3 regions of the Streptomyces panacea genome follow, and region 2 is predicted to be linked to each of the others. Evidence: riboswitches for the same ligand, from Rfam matches in the RefSeq annotation. Region 2 holds a riboswitch; each other region holds the start of a gene.
The links. A riboswitch is a leader RNA that binds a small molecule or an ion and turns the genes downstream of it on or off. The one in region 2 is predicted to bind cyclic di-AMP.
Positions count from the first base shown of each region.

Region 1 (7,044 bases), on a different contig from region 2:
ACGGGCGCACCGCTGGAGCCGCTGCTCACCGCGGCGGCGGCGCGCGGTATCCGGCTGGTGACGTACGGCCGCCCCAGTTACGGAGGTTCCAGCCCGCTGCCGGGCCGGAACGTGGCCGCGGCGGCGGACGACGTGGCCCGGATCGCCGACGCTCTCGGCGTGGGGTCGTTCGCGGTGATGGGGGCGTCCGGTGGTGGGCCGCACGCGCTGGCGTGCGCCGCGCTGCTGCCGGACCGGGTGACGGGTGTGGCCTGCCTGGCGGGCATCGCGCCGTACACGCGGGACTTCGACTGGTACGAGGGGATGACCTCGCCCGGGGGCCTGCGGGCCGCCGCCGACGGGCGCGAGGCGCGCGAACTGTACGCGGCGACGGACGAGTTCGACCCGTCGAGCTTCACCTCCGCCGACTTCGCGGCGCTGGCGGGCACGTGGACGTCGCTGGGGGCCGACGCGGGGAAGGCGGGTCAGGCCGGGGCGGACGGGCTGATCGACGACGATGTCGCCTTCGCCACCGCGTGGGGCTTCGACCTTGCGGAGGTGGCCGCGCCCGTACTGCTCGTGCAGGGCAGCCTCGACCGGGTCGTACCACCCGCGCACGCCGAGTGGATGCTCGCCGCTCTCCCCCGCGCGGAGCTGTGGGTGCGGCCCGAGGACGGGCATGTCTCGGTGCTCGACGTGTGCCCGTCGGCGATGGACTGGCTGGTGGCGCGGGGCGAGATCCTTACCCAGGGGCTGTCCTGAGCTCCGCGGTTCCGGTCCGGGGCGCCTCACGCCGCTCGCCGGCCGGGCCGCGTGTGCGGCCCGGCCGGCGAGGGAGGGACAGACGCGGCCCGAGAGTCGCGCGAGGTGGTGATACCGCCTCTTAGTAGGGGCCGTTGACGTTGTCGATCGAGCCGTAGCGGTCGGCCGCGTAGTTGCACGCCGCGGTGATGTTGGCGACCGGGTCGTAGCTGTCGGTCGACGTGCCGGGCACGTGGTACGCCTCGAACGTCGGGTCGATGACCTGGAGCAGGCCCTTCGACGGTATGCCGGCCGCGGCGTTGGAGTCCCAGTTGTTGATGGCCTGGGGGTTGCCCGCGGACTCGCGCATGATGTTGCGGTGGATGCCGTCGTACGAGCCGGGGATGCCGTTCTGCGCCATGACGTCCAGCGCCTCCCGGATCCAGCCGTCGAGGTCGTTGGTGTAGGACTTCGCGGCGGCCTGGACGGCTTCGGCGGGCTTGGCCGAGGCTTCCTTGGCCGAGGCGGTCGGGGCGGCGGCTGCCTTGGGCTTTCCGGCGAGCTTCAGCTTCAGGCCGGGGCGGATGAGCGACGGGTTGTCGCCGACGGTGTCGCGGTTGGTCTTGTACAGCGCCTTCCAGCCACCGCTCACGGAACGGGCGTCCGCGATCTTGGCCAGCGACTCGCCCTTCACGACGGTGTGGGTCACCTTCTGGGCGGCGGTGACGGCCGACGGGGCCGCCGCGACGTGCTGCGGGGCGGGCGCGGCGCCGGCCGTGGTGGCGGTCACCAGGGGCAGGGCGAGTGCGGCGCCGCCCGTGCCGACGGCGATGAGCCGGTGGGCGAGCGGGATGGTGCGGGAACGGCGGTGCTTACCCTGTGCGGGCATGACGAGGTCCTCTCCGTCGCCTGCGAGGTGAGCTGTCGGGTTCGGGCGGGAGATGCCCGGCCGCGCTGTGGGCGCGGCTTCACCCCGAGCCGGTCCGGTGTTCCGGATCGGCGACTTACCTGGGTCCCCCGCTCCTGCCGTACGTGAATGGTTGGATGCGGTTTCCGGACGGCGGCAGGATTCGGCGTTCCGTCCGGAATGACGAGAACGTAAGCGAGAACGTCCGGGCGAAACAAGTCCTGAATTCACGGCACCATGCCATTCACGGGTCCGGTGGAGATCAATCCGAATTCCTGCCCGGCGATTCAGGTCTCAACTTTCTTTTCCAGTGCGGGAAGTGGCCAGTCGGGCGGAACGCGTGACCCGCCGCCCCTGTGACACACATCACGGGCATTCAACGCAACCACGCATACACAACACCATCCAGAAAGGGACAAGTTAGGCGCGAAATACCCATAACGACCCACCCCGCAAAGCGGACAAATGATTACTTTATGTGGATCGCGGCGAAGTGGAGGCGAGGTGCCCACCCCTGGGCGAATTCACTGTCGACAGCCCGCCAACACCCTTTGTCCACGCGCGCATTCGACCCGGCCCCCCGTCACGTGAATGCGGCGCCGCCCTCCGGCGAAGGTTTCCGCGGAGGGTTCGGGGGCGGAGGGTTCGGGAGGGGACCGGGCGCCGCTGTGCCCGATACCCGCGAAGCGGTTCCCTCGGGCACGTGACGTCATGGAGTGACTACGCCGACGACTCGGCGCCTTCCACCGCTCCCCTCGCGGAGCGGTACGGAAGGCGCCGAGCGGGCTCGCGACCTAGGGATATGTACCTAAAAGCCCATATTTGTGAACCAGGGGTCGGGGGCCGGGGCCTAGTTGACGGCCTGCTTGGTGCCGGGGCCGCCGGTGATCACGAAGCTCGATCCCGGCTCGACGAGGACGTCACCCTCGGCCGAGCCGGTGATGGTCACGTTGGTCAGCGCCGCGCTGCCGCGGGCGCCGCCCATCGCCAGGACGCCGGAGCCGTTGTTGGACTTGTGAATCGTCACGTTGCCGATCTCCACGTCCGGTACGTTGCCGCCGCCGTTCTTGAACTGAATGCCGTCATAGGTGGAGTCCGAGATCTCGGTGTCCCTGATCTTGACTCCGGTGATGTCCCGGCTCGCCGGGAAGATCGTGATCGCGCCGAACTCCTGGTCCTCGTTCCAGAAGGCGCCGCCGGTGCGGTGGAGCGCGTTTCCGGTGAGCAGGGTCTCGCCGGAGAAAGGCAGGGGGTCGTGGTCGGTCGCCAGCATGATGCCGGGATAGTTGGCGGTGTCGGCGATCAGGTTGTTCTGCACCTTGTTGCCGTAACCGCCGTATATCGCGACGCCGTTCGCCCGCCAGGGCAGCTGAATGGTGTTGTTGGTGAACGAGTTGTCGTGCGCGATGTCCACCGCCGGGTCCTTGACGTACCGGTTGGCCCAGATGGCGAGCGAATCGTCACCCGTGGTGCGGAAGGACGAATTGTCGACCTGCGAATCGCGCGTGCCATTGGTGAAGTTGATGCCGTCGGCGTATGTGTTGCGAATCCGCATTCCGCTGAATTGGAGGCCGTCGGCGGGGCCCCAGAGCGCCTGGATGTTGTCGTAGTCGCGGCCGACCCAGGCACCTACGTTGGCGTGCTCGATCCAGACGTTGGAGATCTTGGTGTTCTTGCCGAAGCGGCCATTGAGGCCCACTCCGCCCTCAGCGCCCCCGCCGCCGCGGATCCGGCCGGAGCCGAAGATCGCGATGTCGGAGATCTGGGTGTTGTCGTCGATGTCGAAGCCGAAGTTGCCCTCGTGCGGGTGGTTGATCCCGCCCGCGTTCTGCGGCTCGGTGAGCGTGTAGAGCTGCGAGTGCCACATACCCGCGCCGCGGATCGAGACGTCACTGATCCCGATCTGGTTGTACTGCCCCTGGTTCAGCGGGTCGTCGGTCAGGATCTTCCGCTCCTGGCGCCACTGGCCCGCCGGGATCCATACGCAGTCGATGTCGCCGTTCTGGTCGGCGGTCACCGCGTCCTGGATGGCCTTGGTGTCGTCGTTCCCGTCGTCGGGGACGGCCCCGTACTCGGTGATCGAGGCGCACTCGGCCGGCTTGGGCGCCGGGGGCGCCACCTGCTCCAGGTCGACCAGGTCGACGATGTAGAACGGGGCGGTGTCCTCCGCGTCGCGCTGGAGCTTGAACTTCGTGCCCGCCGGATAGCTCCTTTCCAGCAGCGCGTGCGACTCGTCGAACAGCCTGCGGGCGTCCGTCTGGGGCGTGTTGGTCAGCGACTCGGGGTCGTCGGTGTCGCCGTACAGCCAGCTGTGCCTGGACGACAGATCCAGCTTCTGTACGAAGGCGCCGTCGGCGTAGAGGCTGAGGGTGGCGTCGATGCCGCCACCGCCCGGGGCGTCGGGTATGGAGTTGCGTACGACGATCGAGTTCGCCGCGTTGGTGGAGGTGAACTCCACGAACTCCCCGGAGTTGTCCAGCCGCACCGATTCGCGGCCGGACGACTCGCTGGCGAAGTTGGTGTGCCCGAAGGTGCGCTTCGCGTCCGCCTCCAGCAACGTGCCGTCGTAGTCGGCCGCTTCGGCCTCGTACTCGGTGTACGGGAGGGTGGCTCCGCGCTCGGCCGCGGCCGAGCGCGCCGGCGCGTGGTCGGCCTTCGTGGGAGCGCCGGCCGCCGAGGCGGAGGCGGCGGGCAGGAGTCCGACGACGAGCAGGCCGGTCATGGACATACCGGAGATCAGCCGTCGTCTCAGGTGCTTCGACTTCATGGTGTCCTCTGTTTCCGTGGGGTCGACAGAGTGAGCGGTGCCTGGTCCGTGGTGGGGGTGGACGGCAGGACCACGATCAAACGGGACAGAACGACTGCCCCAATCTTGCAAGAGAACAGCGAAGAATTGAGCTTCACCGTTCAGGTCCTGCGATCAGGCAGTCAGAGTTTTCAAGCATGTCGCGGGTTTGTCAACAGCTCGCGCCAGACGCCGACTTGGCGTGCGGCGGCCGGACCGCGCGCCGGGCGTGCGCGCGGAGGGCGAACCCTATGAGCTGCCTGTTACCTCCATAGAGGCAACATGGCTCGTTTTTCTGGACCTTTCCCACCGGGCACCGCCAGCATTGATTACTGCGAGTAGTCATTCGCTCCGGGTACGGCACCGCCGTACCGCGTGCTTCACCCACCCCGGAAAGGACCTGGACCGAGCCGCATGAGAAATCCCCGCTCTCGCACAAGGCTGTCCAACACGCTGGCGGCCTGCGCTGTCGTCAGCGCCCTCGCCGCCTCGACTCTCGTCGGTGCCGCCCCCGTCGTCGCTCACAGCGGCGAGGGCCACCACGAGCACTCCACCGGGGCGGGCGCCGACCCCGCCGGGAAGGCGGCGGCCCCCGCGGTCGATCCCGCCGAAGTGGCGATGCTCGGCCGCGAGCACGCCGAGGAGCACGCCACCACCCGGCAGGGCGCCGCGGACCTCGGCACCTATCCGCAGGCGACTCGCACCGCCCGGCTGAAGGCACTCACCGAGAGCCAGGAGAAGACCAACAGGGAGTACAAGGCGTCGGACTTCGGCGCCTTCAAGGAGTACTTCGACTCACCGGACTTCGGCGTCCACGTCGCCCAGCTGCCGACCGGCAAGGTGCTCCTCTTCTCCTTCGAGCGGATCGAGACCGACCCCACCAAGGAGACGGCCCCCACTCAGATCGTCGGGGCGGCCAACCGGGGCCGCGCCTACCTCTGGGACCCCGAGAAGGGCACCGGCGCCAACGCCTTCAAGAAGGTCACCCCGCCCGCCGTCACGATGCCCGACAGCACGGGCGTCTCCCGCCCCGCGCCCCTCTTCTGCGCGGGCCACGCCTTCCTGCCGAACGGGATGCTCGGTGTCTTCGGCGGCAATCTCGGCGGCAACGGCGGCTCGGGCGCCAAGCTGTCCTTCGTCTTCGACCCGTGGAGCGAGACCTGGGCGATGAATGAGGACATGTCCGTGGGCCGCTGGTATCCCAGCGTCGTCACCGGCCCCGACGGCCGGATGCTGATCATGTCCGGCCAGTCCGAGCTGGGTTGGGGCACGCCCACCCCGATCGTGGAGCGCTTCCCCGCGCTGCGGGACCCCGTTCCGTACCGCAAGACCGACCTCCCCCGCTTCCGGCCCGTCGACCGCTTCGGCGCGGACGCCCCGTACAAGCTCGACTACCCGCACCTGTTCAGCCTGCGCGACGGGAACATCTACGGCCTCGGCCGCAGCCACGACCAGCAGTGGCTGTTCGATCCGGTCAAGGAGACCCGGAGCGATCTGGCGCAGCGGCCGGGCGCCGTCGACCGCGGTTACGGCTCCGCCGTTCCGCTCCCCGGCGGCTTCCGCGGCCCGGACTCCGTCCTGGTCCTCGGCGGCGACCGCACGGACCCGAACACCTACCAGCTCGCCGCGGGCAAGTGGAAGACGAAGGAGGCGCGGGCCTTCGGCCGTACGCAGGACAACACCCTGCTGCTGCCCACCGGAAATCTGCTCACGGTCAACGGCTCCTACGACATCCGCGACTACGGCAACGGGCAGTACAACCCGAACGCGGACCTGAAGTACCGCCACACGGAGCTGCGGGACGAGAACGGCGACTGGCGCCTCGGCCCCGTCCAGCGGCTGCCGCGCGGATACCACTCGAACGCCGTGGTGCTGCCCGACGGCCGCGTCATGGTCACCGGCGACGAGGCGCAGCAGATCGCCAACGACCGGGACATCAAGGACGACATCGACGGCACGATCGAGATGTACGAGCCGCCGTATCTCCACAACGGCGCGCGCCCCCAGCTGGGTTCCGTCCCGTCCCGGCCGCTCGCCTTCGACGAGCGGTTCACCGTCTCCAGCTCGACCGCCGACGAGGTGAAGCGGGCCGTGCTGCTGGCGCCCACGACCGCCACCCACTCGGTCAACACCAGCCAGCGCCACCTGGAGCTGCGGATCAAGCGGCAGGGCAGCGGCGAACTGGACCTTCAGGCTCCGCCCACCGCCGAGGCCGCCCCGCCCGGCTGGTACATGCTCTTCCTCCTCAACGAGGAGGGCGTGCCGAGCGTCGCCAAGTGGATCTCCCTGGAGCCGGACGGGGCCCGGTCATGACCTACGTGACGGAGCCTCCGCCGACGTACGACCCGTCCGGCGGCGGGGCCGATCTGCCGCTGCGCACCAGCCGGGAGATCCAGGGTGACATCATCGCCGGAGCCAAGAAGGACCATGTCCAGCTCCTCTTACTGAAGTTCGAGAACGACGCGCAGGCCAGGACCTGGCTGCGCCGGCTGCGGCCCCGGATCGCCACGACCCGGCAGGTCGCCGCGTTCAACGCGGAGTTCAGCAAGGCCCGTAAGCAGTCCGGCGGCGACGACCCCAAGGCGCTCAACGCCGTATGGCGGATCGTCAGTTTCACCTATCCCGGGCTGAA
Region 1 covers NZ_JARJHW010000149.1:73-7,116, forward strand. Annotated here, with positions in the region: partial or broken gene P3L51_RS27270 (alpha/beta fold hydrolase) at 1-741, shown strand, start outside; gene P3L51_RS27275 (LysM peptidoglycan-binding domain-containing protein) at 863-1,609, opposite strand; cyclic di-AMP (ydaO/yuaA leader) riboswitch at 1,614-1,780, opposite strand; gene P3L51_RS27280 (right-handed parallel beta-helix repeat-containing protein) at 2,478-4,394, opposite strand; gene P3L51_RS27285 (galactose oxidase early set domain-containing protein) at 4,827-6,725, shown strand; gene P3L51_RS27290 (Dyp-type peroxidase) at 6,722-7,044, shown strand, end outside.
Region 1: another riboswitch for cyclic di-AMP. It lies ahead of P3L51_RS27275 (LysM peptidoglycan-binding domain-containing protein); the one in region 2 lies ahead of P3L51_RS06565 (transglycosylase family protein).

Region 2 (7,044 bases):
TGTCAGTCCGTCCGGTCGGCGCTGTCGACGCCGTCCAGGAGATTGGAGTACCAGGGCCGGTCGGCCGCGCCCTGGTCGGTGCGGCGCTCGTCGGCCGCCCGGGGGTCGGCCATGATGTAGCCGGTCTCCCCCGGCATCACGTAGTGCAGATGCTCGCGCGCCAGCCGCTGGACGTACGCGTCGTCCTGGAGTCGGGCCTTCTCGTCACGCAGTTCCTCGACCCGCCGCGCCGCCTCGCGCGTCAACTGCCTCTGCTCCGCGATGTCGCTCCGCTGCGACACGTACTGCCGCATCGGGTAGGCGAGCGCCACGATCAGCGAGCAGACGACGAGCACGAGGAAGGCCGCGCGTCCGGTGAGCCGGGAGCGGCGGGCCTGCCTGCGGGTCTGCGAGCGGTAGACGCGGGCGGCGGTCTGCTCGCCCAGGATCCTGATCTTGGTCGCGGTGGAGAACCGGTCCCGGTTCGCGGCCATGGTCCCGCCTCCCTGGAGGCCCGGCGGACCCCTCGTACCTCTGTACCGCCGTACTGCCTCTGTACGCGCGTACGTCCCCGGACACGGTACGGGACCGTGGCCGGGGACGGCCGTAGGACGGGCGGGGCAATGACCGGTGCCCCAGGGGCGGTCCCGGAAGGGTCAGCCCTGGGAGGGCAGTCCCTGGAGGGCCCGCTGGAGGGTCAGTCCTTGAAGCGGGGGAACGCGCTGCGGCCCGCGTACACCGCCGCGTCGTCGAGGATCTCCTCGATGCGCAGCAGCTGGTTGTACTTGGCGACGCGCTCGGAGCGGGCCGGGGCGCCGGTCTTGATCTGGCCGCAGTTGGTGGCGACGGCCAGGTCGGCGATCGTGACGTCCTCGGTCTCACCGGAACGGTGCGACATCATGCACTTGAAGCCGCTGCGCTGCGCCAGCTCGACGGCGTCCAGGGTCTCGGTCAGCGAACCGATCTGGTTGACCTTGACGAGCAGGGCGTTGGCCGAGCCCTCCTCGATGCCACGGGCCAGGCGCTCGGGGTTGGTGACGAAGAGGTCGTCGCCGACGATCTGGACCTTGGAGCCCAGCTTGTCGGTGAGGACCTTCCAGCCGGCCCAGTCGTCCTCGAAGAGCGGGTCCTCGATGGAGACGAGCGGGTACGAGGCGACGAGCTCCTCGTAGTACTCGGTCATCTCGGCGGCCGAGCGCGACTTGCCCTCGAACTCGTAGGAGCCGTCCTTGTAGAACTCCGAGGCCGCCACGTCGAGCGCGAGCGCGATGTCCTTGCCCGGGGCGTAGCCGGCTTCCTTGATGGCCACGAGGATCAGGTCGAGCGCGGCGCGGTTGGACTCCAGGTTCGGCGCGAAGCCGCCCTCGTCGCCGAGGCCGGTGGAGAGCCCCTTCTCCTTCAGGACCTTCTTCAGCGTGTGGTAGACCTCGGCACCCCAGCGCAGGGCCTCGGAGAACGACTCGGCGCCGATCGGCGCGATCATGAACTCCTGGATGTCCACGTTGGAGTCGGCGTGCGACCCGCCGTTGAGGATGTTCATCATCGGAACGGGCAGCAGGTGCGCGTTCGGGCCGCCGAGGTAGCGGAAGAGCGGCAGGTCCGAGGCCTCGGACGCGGCGTGCGCCACGGCCAGGGAGACACCGAGGATGGCGTTGGCGCCGAGCGAGGACTTGTCGGGCGTGGCGTCCAGGTCGAACATCGCCTGGTCGATCAGGCGCTGCTCGGTGGCGTCGTAACCGACGAGCTCCGGGCCGATCTGCTCGATGACGGCGAGGACCGCCTTCTCGACACCCTTGCCCTGGTAGCGGTTCTGGTCACCGTCGCGGAGCTCAAGGGCCTCGAACGCACCGGTGGACGCACCGGAGGGGACAGCAGCACGGCCGGTGCTGCCGTCGTCGAGGCCGACCTCGACCTCGACCGTTGGGTTGCCTCGGGAGTCAAGGATTTCCCGGGCTACGACGACGTCGATGGACGGCACGAGCATCTCCTTCTGGGATGTGACGCGTGGAGTGCAGAGCCTCGTTGGCCTTGCGGCATGAGCCTAACCGGCTCCCGGTCGGCGGTCGGCAGATGCCCGCCCGCTGGGACGAAAAGAGTCCTGAATGCCCGTTCAGCCGCGAATGTCCTGGGGTCCGGCCCGGCCCGGTCCAGCCCTGTCCGGTCCGGTCCGGCCCGAAGGCGGTGGCGGCCGGGCGGGGCCGAGCCCCGGCACGGCGCGTCCGGGGGGAGTGAGGCGCGCCGTGCCGGGGCTCGGGCAGGGAAGGGTCAGCTCAGGTGGAGCTGCTGACCCGGGAAGATCTCGTCGGCGTTCTCGACGATGCCCTTGTTCAGATCGAAGAGCTTCTTCCAGCCACCTTCGACCTTCTTGGTGTCGGCGATCTTGGAGAGCGTGTCGCCGGCCTTGACCTTGTACTCGCCGTCGCCCTTCTTGACCGGGCCGCGCGTCTCACCGCGCGAGGCGGACTGCTCCTGCGCGGCGCGCGGGGCGGACTCCTGCTTCGGAGCGGCCTTCGGGGCGGCCTTGGGAGCGGCCTTGGGGGCCTGCTCCTGGGCCTGCTGGCCGGAGTCGTCGGAGCCGGCGTTGTTCGCGGCGTTGGACAGGCCGACGCCACAGCTCGGCCAGGCACCCTTGCCCTGGCCCGCCAGGACCTTCTCGGCGACCTGTATCTGCTGGGACTTCGAGGCCTGGTCGGCGCTGGACGCGAAGGCGCTGCCGCCGTACGCGGCCCAGGTGGAGGAGGAGAACTGGAGGCCGCCGTAGTAACCGTTGCCGGTGTTGATCGACCAGTTGCCGCCGGACTCGCACTGGGCGACGGCGTCCCACTCGGAGGTGGTGGCCGCGGAGGCGGAGGTGGCGCCGATCAGCGGGACCGCGACAGCGGCACCGGTGATGCCGGCGAGCGTGGCGTAACGGACGGCCTTGGACGGGCGGCGGTGCTTGGCCCTGCCGGACTTGCTGGAAAACAGCATGCGAGATCTCCTCACCGACGCCTACGAGGTGAGCTGTCGGGTTCGGGCCAAGTGAGTTGCCCGGCCGTGTGACCCGGGAACGCCTTCACGTCCCCCTGCACACGACTGCACCCCGAGCCGGCCGTACTGACCGGCACTTACCTTTGGGTCCCCCGCTCCTGCCTTCGGCGCTTGACGCGACGACTACTCCCCCCGACCGACGGCAGGATTCGGCGTGACGGTCGACGGTGCCCGCGGTGCGAGCGGTTCAGACCGTAAACACAGACATCCCGGATGTTCAAAGGAGGAACATCCGGGATGATTCGCCCATCCCGTCCCGGGGAAACCCCTGTTTACGCAGGTCGGGACGGAGGCGGGGCGACGTGCCGGTCAGACCGCATCAGTTGGGGCGAAGAGACCCTTGTCTCACTTGCCCAGATACGGACATAGACCGTTTAACTACCCCTACTTCGCGGCCAGATCGAGACTCTGGCCCGGCAGGATCAGGTCGGCGTCGGAGCCCACGACCTCGCGGTTCGCCTTGTAGAGCGCGGACCAGCCGCCCTCCACCTTCTGCTCGTCGGCGATGGCCCACAGGTTGTCGCCGGCGCGGACGGTGTACGAGCCGTCGGCGGCGGTGTCGCCGTCGCGTGCCGAACCGTCACTCCGCGAGGCATGACGACCGCCGTCGCGCGCTTCGTCCGACGTGCCCGCTTCGGCCGTTCCATCCGATTCGCCCGATCCGTCCGAGGCGTCGGCCGACGTGCCCGCCTCGGGTGCCGCCTCGCCGCGGTGCTTGCCCTGGCCGCCGCCGGCCTCGGTAGCGGCGTCCGTGCTCGACTCCGTGCCCGGCCCCCCAGTGCCGGGCTCCTGGGCCTCCGAGGCGGAGTCACGGCCGAACTGACCGGACGCGGGCGTCGACTCGGGAGCGGCGGGCAGGACGGCCGTCTCGCTCGGCTCGGGCTCCGCGGGCGCCTTGGACTTCTGGGCGGCGTCGGAGGAGTCACCGGAGGGCTCGCCGTCCGGAGCCGTACCGGCGTCCGCCGTGAGCCCGGTGACCAGCGCGCAGGTCGGCCACGCGGTCGGCCCCTGCGCGTCGAGGATCTTCTCGGCGACGGCTATCTGCTGGCTGCGGCTGGCCTGGTCGGCGGTGGGCGCGTACGCCGTACCGCCGAAGTCGGACCAGGTCTCCTGGGAGATCTGGAGCCCGCCATAGAACCCGTTGCCGAGGTCGGCGCTCCACATGCCGCCGCTCTCGCACTCGGCGACGCGGTCCCAGGTGGTGGCGTCGGCCGCGCTGGCGCCGGTCGCGCCGAGCAGCGGAATGGCGATCGCCGAGCCTGTCACCCCTGCCGCGACGACGAGGGCGGGGGCTTGACGGGGCCGACGGTGCCGGCCGTTCCCGGAGCGCATGCGGTTGCCTTCCGTGAGACTGCTGAAACGTGAATCCCGAACACGTGACTGCTGAGACGGTCGTGAACGTAGCCGTACTCCAAGGTCTGTCACAAGTCGATGCAGCGGAGATCACGTGAAAGTCACAGTGTTGACGATCCGTCAGTCACGCACCGCTGTGAACTGCACCGGGAGCGTGCGCAGTCCACGCATGATGAGCCCCCCACGCCACCGCAAATCGGATGGATCGACCGCAAGTCGCAAGTCGGGCAAGCGGGTCAGAAGCGTACCGAGGGCGGCCTGCCCCTCCAGCCGGGCGAGCGGTGCGCCGAGGCAGTAGTGGATGCCGTGGCCGTATCCGAGGTGTTTGTTGTCACTCCGCGACAGGTCGAGCCGGTCCGGATCGTCGAACCGTTCCGGGTCGCGGTCGGCGGCGGCGAGTACGACGAGGACGGGGTCGCCCACCGCGACGTTCTGCCCGCCGAGTCGCACGGGCTCGGTGGCGTAGCGCCAGGTGGCGAGCTCCACCGGCCCGTCGTAGCGCAGCAGTTCCTCGATCCCGGTCGCGAGCAGCCCCGTCTCGCCCGCGTCGAGCGAACGCTGGAGCCGCTCACGCTGATCAGGGTTGCGGAGCAGGGCGTACACCCCGTTACCCACCAGATTCACGGTCGTCTCGAACCCCGCGAAGAGCAGGATGAACGCCATCGCGGCGGCCTCGTTCTCGGTGAGGTGCTCGCCGTCGTCGCTCGCCCGGATCAGACCGGAGATCAGGTCGTCGCCGGGGTCGTCCCTCTTACGGTGGATGAGCTCGGCGAGATAGCCCCGCATCTTCTTCACGGACCGCGCGACCCCGCCCCGCGGCCCGCCGCCGTGCCGGATCATCATCCCGGCCCAGTCGCGGAAGTCGTCCTGGTCCTCGCGCGGGACGCCGAGCAGATCGCAGATCGCGTAGATGGGCAGCGGGAAGGCGAAGTCGTGGATGAGGTCGGCCTCCCCCTTCGCGGCGAAGGCGTCGATCAGCCCGTCCGTCAACTCCTGCACGCGGGGAGCGAATTCGGCCACCCGGCGAGGCGTGAACGCCTGCGACACGAGCCTCCGCAGCCGGGTGTGGTCGGGCGGATCGATGTTCAGCAGATGCGTCATCAACTCCGCGCCCCGCTCCCCCGGGATCCCCGTCTTCCCCTTGGCGTGCGCCTGCTCGGCATGGTGCACGGGATTCTTCGACAGCCGCGGATCGGCGAGCGCCCGCTTGGCGTCCACGTACCGCGTCACGAGCCACGCGTCGACCCCACTCGGCAACCGGGTCCGGTGCACGGGCGCGTGCTCGCGCAGCCAGGCGTAGGCGGGGTAGGGGTCGGTGGCGAACTCCCAGGTGAAGAGTTCGGGGGCGGGGGGTGGCGGCGTGGCAGCGGGGTCGTGCATGGGCCTGACAGTAACCGGCCGCTCTCCATGCGCCTTCAGGGATCCCGGCGCCAAGGTCACCGACCACCCGAGTGATCACCGCACGCGCCGCTCGGCGCCGGGGGTCGGTGTCCGTGCCGGTGTTGGGGGTGGTGGTGGTGACGACGGTGTCGGGCTCGTCGCTCTCACGGACCTTGCTGGTGCCGTCGTCAACCACAGCGAGATAGACGCAACGGTTCGCCTCGCCGTTGATCGTGAACTTCTACCAGGGGAGGGCAGACACGTGCACTCCCTTTCTCAGGCGAATCGGCGGTGGTCTGGCCAACTCGTCATGCGGGGAAGGGTATTGAACGCCACTGAGACTTCACAAGGGCAGCGCCGTGACCGTTCAACGGTCGAAGTCCAGGCCGCGTGCCTCCGCCCAGGCCGCGCCGAAGAAGTACGACCGCACAGAGTGGTGGTACAGCGCGTCGTCGGCGTATTGCGCACAGACCATTCGCGCCGCCTCCGCCGCCCGTCCCGCGGGTACGGGAACCCCTGCGACCTCTACCAGCATTCCGCGACCCCCACAGCCGAGCGCCATTCCCGAACATGCACGGCCACAGCACTCGCGTGCGCGGTCCTCCTCGGCCGCCGCCCGCCGGCGCTCCGGACCTCCAGACGGAGCGCGTCTGCTACGGCGCTGGGGTGTCGGTACCTGCCTCGGCAAAGTGGTCGCGCTCGCCCGCCTTGACCGGTCCGCCGGAGGGGCGTGCGACGGGGAGACGAACCGGCCGAGCTGGCCGCTACCCGTCTGAACCGCGCCGCTCCGCCGCGCGGATCGTGTCGCGGTAGGTGCGGGCCGCCGCGCGGAGGGCGGATTCGGGGTCGATGCCCGCGGCGTCCGCGCGGGCGGCCAGGGCGAGGAGGTCGTAGCCGATGCCCTCGCCCTGGGGGAGCGGGACGTCCAAGGGTGCGGCGGCGACGCGGGAGGTGAGTTTGGCGGCCAGGGCGAGGGCCGGCTGGGCCAGGGGGACGCCGTCCGTGATCGAGTCGCGCTGTTTCTCCACCGCCTTGGTGCGCAGCCAGTGCGCGTGGACGTCGGCCGGGGTCTCGGCCGTCTCGTCGCCGAAGACGTGGGGGTGGCGGTGGATCAGCTTCTCGACGATCGTGGCCGCGACGTCGTCCACCGAGAACGGCTCGTCCTCCTCCTCCGCGATACGGGCGTGGAAGACCACCTGGAGCAGGACGTCGCCCAGTTCCTCGCGCAGTTCGTCGCGGTCGCCGCTCTCGATCGCCTCGACCAGTTCGTACGACTCCTCGATGGCGTACTTGGCGAGGCCC
Region 2 covers NZ_JARJHW010000016.1:38,270-45,313, reverse strand. Annotated here, with positions in the region: gene P3L51_RS06575 (FtsB family cell division protein) at 3-473, opposite strand; gene eno (phosphopyruvate hydratase) at 677-1,963, opposite strand; gene P3L51_RS06565 (transglycosylase family protein) at 2,245-2,949, opposite strand; cyclic di-AMP (ydaO/yuaA leader) riboswitch at 2,953-3,129, opposite strand; gene P3L51_RS06560 (transglycosylase family protein) at 3,394-4,341, opposite strand; gene P3L51_RS06555 (cytochrome P450 family protein) at 4,483-5,742, opposite strand; gene P3L51_RS06550 (nucleoside triphosphate pyrophosphohydrolase) at 6,507-7,044, opposite strand, start outside.

Region 3 (7,044 bases), on a different contig from region 2:
GGGCCGCCCCGCGCAGGTACTCCTCGGGGTCGGAGCTGAGGGCGAGCTGTACGGCGGGGTCGAGGCCGCCCGCGCGGTACTGGGCGGTGGCGATCGAGCCGAGGGCGTTGCGCGAGACGTTGAGCCGTTCCGTCCGCCGGGCGGCCTCGTCGCGCAGCTTGTCGAGCGAGGCGCTCGCGCCGGCGGCCCTCTCCTTGGCGCCGTTGTACTTCTCGGTGGCGGCCTCCGCCTCGTGGTAGAGCTTGTCGACCTTCGCCTTCACCTGGGCCGTGGTGAGCTGGGAGTCGGCGTGCGCGGGTCCTTCGAGACCGGCGGCCGTCGCGGCGCCCGCGAGGGCGAGAGTGGCCGCCGTACGGACGTACGGGCCGCTGAACGGCCGGTGCTTGAATCGGGGTCGGCGGTGCGCTGCCACGAGGGCGTCCACATCCTTCTTCGGTCCGGCTCTCGCGAGGAGGCGCGGTTCCGTACGGGATCTCTGTCGTGGAGGACGCTAGGCGCGGCGGTCACGGAAGCGCGTCGGCATGGCCGCTATTGCCCGGACCCGATAGTTCCACGACGGATTGTGGCCGCCGGGCGCGCGGCCACTCCGCCTGTTTCGGACCGGACTTGATCACTCCGACGACTCCGGCACGCGGGACGGCGAGTGGTGGTACGGAGACCCCGGCACCGGCCCCGGCACCGGCCCCGGCACGGACGCTCACGGCGGGTGAGCCGGTACGGGCGGACCGCGAACGGACCGCCCTCGCACTCATGCCGTCGGACGTCGGGGGACGCCTTCTCCGACGCCGACGGCCGCGCCCTGATCACCGTCGGGCGCGCCGGCCGGGGCGAGGGCGCCATGGACCCGGCCGCGCACCCGGCCGGTGTTCAGGCCGGTGTTCAGGCCGGGCGGACGCTGCCGTAGATCGGCATGTAGTAGATGGACTCCTCGCGGACGTTCGCGCCCGGCTTCGGCGCGTGGATCATCTTGCCGTCGCCCTTGTAGATGCCGACGTGGCTGATGTCGTCGTAGAAGAACACCAGGTCACCGGGGAGCAGATCCGCCGTGGCGACGCGCTTGCCGACCTTCACCTGGTCCCAGGTCGTACGCGGCAGCTGTACGCCCGCCGCCTTCCAGGCGGCGGCCGTCAGCCCCGAGCAGTCGTACGAGCTGGGGCCGGTGGCGCCCCACACGTACGGCTTGCCGATCTGGGCGCGGGCGAACGCGAGGACCTTCTCGGCCTTGGCCGCGTACGTACCGTCCGTGGCCCCCGAGCCGGTGCCCGTACCCGTACCCGTGCCCGTGCCGCCGCCGGTGGCGGGCGGCTGCTCCTTCTGCCGCGCCTCCTCCTGGCGCTTGCGCTCCGCGGCCTCCTCCTCGGCCTTCGCCTCGGCCTTGCGGCGCGCCTCCTGCTCCTTCTTCAGCTCCAGCGCGGCGAGCCGCGCCTTCTCCTCGGCCGTCAGCTCCGACAGCAGCGACCGTGCCGCGGCAAGCTTGTCCTGGACCTTCTGCTTGCCCGCCTTGAGCGAGGTCTGCGACTCGGTGAGCGTCTCCAGGCTCTTCGTCGCCGTGGCGCGCTTCTTCGCCGCGGACCGCTGCTCCTTCTGGAAGTCCTCGACGGCCCCCTGCTGGCGGTCGGTCAGTCGGTCCATCAGCTGGGTCTGTTCGAAGTACGACTCCGGGCTGTCGGCGAACATCAGGGCGGCCGTGGGACCGACCGCGCCCGCGCGGTACTGCGCCGCCGCGTACGTACCGAGGGCGCGCCGTGCCTCGTTCACCTTGTCGGCGCTCTTGGCCACGTCGTCCAGGACCCGGTCGACCGACTTGCGCTGGGTGTCGGTCGCTTCCTTCGCCTTGTTGTACTGCTGCGTCGCCGTACCGGCCTGCCGGTACAGATCGTCGACCTTCTTCTGCACCTCTTCCACCGAGGGGTTGGGCTCGGAGGGCGCGGCGGTGGCGCTCTGCGTCGAGAGCAGCGTGACCGAGGCGAGCGCGGCCGTGGTGAAACCGACGGCCGGTGTGTTCGCGCGCACTCCGGTGCGAGTGCGCGATTTGCGATGCGACGCCAAGGTCGGCATCTCCTTCCGTGGACCGCCTACCGGGTTAGCTGTCGGGTTCGGGCGGAACGGAAGGTTGCCCTACGGGCCTGGGGGTACGGCCCGATTCACCCCGGTCGAACATGGTGGGTCCCCGGTTCCGGACTTCCTTCGGGGAAGCCGGATTCGGCGCAGGCAGCCCGCTTGGCGCTGATCGCCGATGGAGTACGGACCGCCTCGGCGAGCACGGTAGCCAATCTGTGGTGCCGCTGTGAAGGTTGATGGCCGATATGCCCGATACATTTCCGTGACCTTTCGCATAAACGGTCGTGGGGACCCCCGCGAGGCCATGTGGCGGTTGGCTGTCAGTGCGGCACCCTAGACTCAGGAAGCGATGAGCAGCCTCTTTGACGACAGCTTTCTGGCGGACCTCCAGCCCTCGGCCGAGGAGCCCCCGCCGCCGCCCGAGGACACCGCTCCGGAGCAGGTGCCCGACGATCTCTTCGGAGGGAAGTTCGACGTGCCCCCTCCCAGGGATCCGTACCACCGCGACGGTGCGCCGCGCACGGTGGTGGACCCGGCGGCGCTGCTCGAAGGACTGAACGACGAGCAGCGCGCCGCCGTCGTGCACACCGGATCGCCGCTGCTCATCGTGGCCGGCGCCGGCTCGGGCAAGACCCGGGTGCTGACCCATCGGATCGCGCATCTGCTGGGGACCCGCAGTGTGCACCCGGGCGAAATACTGGCGATCACCTTCACCAACAAGGCCGCGGGCGAGATGAAGGAGCGCGTCGAGCAGCTCGTCGGACCGCGCGCGAACGCCATGTGGGTGATGACGTTCCACAGCGCCTGCGTGCGGATCCTGCGCCGCGAGTCGAAGCGGCTCGGCTTCACGTCCTCGTTCTCGATCTACGACGCGGCCGACTCCAAGCGGCTCATGGCCCTGGTCTGCCGTGATCTGGACCTCGACCCCAAGCGGCACCCCCCGAAGTCGTTCAGCGCCAAGATCTCGAATCTGAAGAACGAGCTGATCGACGAGGAGACCTTCGCCGGTCAGGCCACGGACCCCTTCGAGAAGACGCTGGCCGAGGCGTACCGGATGTACCAGGCGAGGCTGCGCGAGGCCAACGCCCTGGACTTCGACGACATCATCATGACGACGGTCCATCTGCTCCAGGCGTTCGGTGAGGTCGCCGAGCACTACCGCCGCCGCTTCCGCCACGTCCTGGTGGACGAGTACCAGGACACCAACCACGCGCAGTACACCCTGGTGCGCGAGCTGGTCGGCCCCTCGGGCGAGGGACACGACCCGGCCGAGCTGTGCGTCGTCGGTGACGCCGACCAGTCCATCTACGCGTTCCGGGGCGCCACGATCCGTAACATCCTCCAGTTCGAGGAGGACTATCCGAACGCGACGACGATCCTGCTGGAGCAGAATTACCGCTCCACGCAGACGATCCTCAGCGCTGCCAACGCGGTCATCGAGCGCAACGAGAGCCGGCGCCCCAAGAATCTCTGGACGAACGCGGGAGCGGGCGCCCTGATCACCGGGTACGTGGCCGACACCGAGCACGACGAGGCGCAGTTCGTCGCCGACGAGATCGACCGCATGACGGACGCGTCGGAGGCCAAGGCGGGCGATGTCGCCGTCTTCTACCGGACGAACGCGCAGTCGCGTGTCTTCGAAGAGATCTTCATCCGAGTCGGCCTGCCCTACAAGGTCGTCGGCGGCGTGCGCTTCTACGAGCGCAAGGAGGTCCGCGATGTGCTGGCCTATCTGCGGGTGCTCGCCAATCCGGAGGACAGTGTCCCGCTGCGCCGGATTCTGAACGTGCCCAAGCGCGGTATCGGCGACCGCGCCGAGGCGATGATCGACGCGCTCTCGGCGCGGGAGAAGATCTCCTTCGCGCAGGCGCTGCGCCGGGTCGACGAGGCGTACGGCATGGCGGCCCGCTCGTCGAACGCCGTGAAGCGCTTCAACACGCTGATGGAGGAGCTGCGTACGGTCGTCGAGTCCGGCGCCGGGCCGGCGACGGTCCTGGAGGCCGTGCTGGAACGGACCGGGTATCTGGCGGAGTTGCAGGCGTCGACCGACCCGCAGGACGAGACGCGGATCGAGAACTTGCAGGAACTGGCCGCCGTGGCGCTGGAGTTCGAGCAGGAGAGGGCTCAGGCGGCGGGGGCGGACCAGACGGCGGCCACGGACGCGTCCGCCGGCGCCGGTACGACCACGGACACGACCACGGACACGGACACGGGGGCCGGGGCCGACGCCGACGAGGCGGCCGCCGACGCGGACGCGCCCGCCGCGACCACGTCGGGCACTCTCGCCGAGTTCCTGGAGCGGGTCGCGCTCGTCGCCGACTCCGACCAGATCCCCGACGAGGACGAGGACGGCTCCGGTGTCATCACGCTGATGACGCTGCACACGGCGAAGGGGCTGGAGTTCCCCGTCGTCTTCCTGACGGGCATGGAGGACGGCGTCTTCCCGCACATGCGCGCGCTCGGCCAGGCCAAGGAGCTGGAGGAGGAGCGCAGGCTGGCGTACGTCGGCATCACGCGCGCCCGCGAGCGGCTCTACCTCACCCGGTCCTCGATGCGCAGTGCGTGGGGCCAGCCCTCGTACAATCCGCCGTCGCGCTTCCTGGAGGAGATTCCGGGCGAGTATCTGCAGTGGAAGCGCACCGGCCCGATGGCCGCCCCGGCCGGACCGACGTCGGGGATCGCGTCCTCGCTGTCCGCGTCCCGCTCACGCTCGGGCCCCGCGGGCTTCGCCACCCGGCGCGCGACCGAGAAGCCGGTCATCTCGCTCGCGGTGGGGGACCGGGTCACGCACGACCAGTTCGGGCTCGGGACGGTCGTCACGGTGACGGGTTCGGGCGCTGACGCGCAGGCGACGATCGACTTCGGGGACTCCAAGCCGAAGCGGCTGCTACTGCGCTACGCGCCCGTCGACAAGCTGTAGAAGCACGCATGCGGCGGGCCCCGTCGGCCCGCCGCATCCGTCACTACCAGGTGATGTAAGGAATCGCGCCCCGCCTACGACAGGTTGAGGCCGTGGCTGCGGAACCAGGACAGCGGGTCGATCGCCGAGCCGCCGCCCGGCCGTACCTCGAAGTGCAGGTGCGGACCGGTGGAGTTGCCCGAATTCCCCGAGTACGCGATCTCGTCACCGGCCTTGACGGAGCCGGAGCGGATCTTCGTGCTGCTGAGGTGGCAGTACCAGGTCTCGGTGCCGTCGGCGGCGGTGACGATCGCCATGTTGCCGTAGGCGCCGTTCCATTGCGTACGGACGGTGCCGTCCGTCGCGGCCATCACCGGCGTGCCGTACGAGACGGGGAAGTCGATGCCCGTGTGCATCGACATCCAGTTGACGCCGGCCTGGCCGTAGTACGCGCTGAGCGCGTGATTCGCGACGGGGATGGCGAACTTGGGGCGGGCGGCCTCGCGGGCCGCGGCCTGCGCGTCGCGCTTCTTCTTCTCCTCCGCCTGACGTTCCTTGAGGTCGATGCGCTCCTGGGTGCGGCTGGCGCGGTCCCCGAAGTCTCGTGCGTCGGCGTCGAGAGCGGCGAGTTGGGTGTCGAGCTTGTTGTTCACCGCGGCGGGCTTGACCGCTGTCGCGTCCGAGGCGGTGAGCGTGGTCGAGTCGTCCTTCTTCTCCTCGGCGGCGAGTCCGCCGACCGACGCGGCGGCGATGCCGGCGACGCCCATCACACAGGCGGAGGGGACGGCGACGGTGAGCAGAGCCGAACGCTTCGCCGGTGTACGGCGCCTGCTGCGGCTGCCTCCGGCCGCCCGGCGGACCGGGCGGGGGGCGACGGTCGCGGCGGTGACGGTGGCCGCGGCCCCGACGAGCTGGTCCGGGTGTTCGGAATGCTCCCACTCGGCGTCCAGCGCCGATTCCGATACGTGTTCAGGCTCCGGGCCGGGCGTGTCGTACTCGTGCTCGGCCTCGTACGCGGGCTGCTCGTACTGCGGCTGCTCGTATTCCGGCTGCTCGTATTCCGACTGCGCGAACTCGGTCGGGGCGAACTCGTTCGGCGTGAACTCCGGCCGCTCGTGCTCGGTTTCGTGCTGGTGCTCGGCGTCGGGCTCGTACGCGGCCGGTTCGTAGGCGGTGGGCTCGTACGCCCCCGACTCGTACGTCGCGGTGTCGCCGTAGTACGGAGCCTGCGCCTCGGCCTGGAACGGTACGTCCGGTACGTCCGACTGGACGGCCGGTTCTCCCGAGTTCCACGCGGTGGCGTCGTACGCGCCGGTGTCGGCAACGGGGGCCGCCCACTGGTCGGCCGGGGTGTTCGGGCCGGTCGCGTCATATCCGTAACTGGCGGCCTGGTTGGCCTCGTTCCAGGCGTTGGCGTCCCACTGCCCCGTCGTGTCGTACGACTGCACGGGTTGCTGGGACTGCTGAGGCTGCGCCGCGTACGCGTCGTACGCCTCGTACTGAACCTGGGGTGCTTGCGGCGCCTGCGTCGCGTAGGGGTCGTAACCCGCGTTCCACTGCGTCGAGTCGTACTGACCGCTGTGGTCCGCCTCGTACGTGACCGTGCCCACCGGGCTCGCGCCCGGAAGCGCGCCGAAGAGCGGGTCACTGTCGAAACTGCCTGTGGAGTAGCCGTCGTGGGCGGCGTATCCGGCGTGGGGGTGCTGGTCGTTCACCAACTTCTCTCTCGCCTCGGCAGCAGAACCAGGCTCCTGGGGCCGCCCTGACGAACGGTGGGACCCAGAAGGGAAAGCAGTGGCCGCGACTGTACCCGGCGGTATGCGACGGCGACAATCTTCGGCGGCTTCCCGGCGCTCTGGAAAGGGGCATTCGGCCGTCTTTCGGCGGACGGCGGGCACACCTTTGGCCCTACGTTCGAGGGGCGTTCGATTTCTAGGGTGTCGGTGAGGTGTCGAACCGACATCGAATCGGATGTGGGCGCAACCTATTTCGGTGCCGACGTTTGGCCCGCGGCTCGCCCTCGCGCACTCCTCATGCCACCGATATCGCCCCGTCGGCCCGGTCCTCGGTGCGTTCCATACCGC
Region 3 covers NZ_JARJHW010000214.1:4,321-11,364, reverse strand. Annotated here, with positions in the region: partial or broken gene P3L51_RS31670 (C40 family peptidase) at 1-412, opposite strand, end outside; gene P3L51_RS31665 (C40 family peptidase) at 880-2,058, opposite strand; cyclic di-AMP (ydaO/yuaA leader) riboswitch at 2,057-2,218, opposite strand; gene P3L51_RS31660 (ATP-dependent DNA helicase) at 2,411-4,981, shown strand; gene P3L51_RS31655 (M23 family metallopeptidase) at 5,056-6,675, opposite strand; gene P3L51_RS31650 (esterase/lipase family protein) at 6,992-7,044, opposite strand, start outside.
Region 3: another riboswitch for cyclic di-AMP. It lies ahead of P3L51_RS31665 (C40 family peptidase); the one in region 2 lies ahead of P3L51_RS06565 (transglycosylase family protein).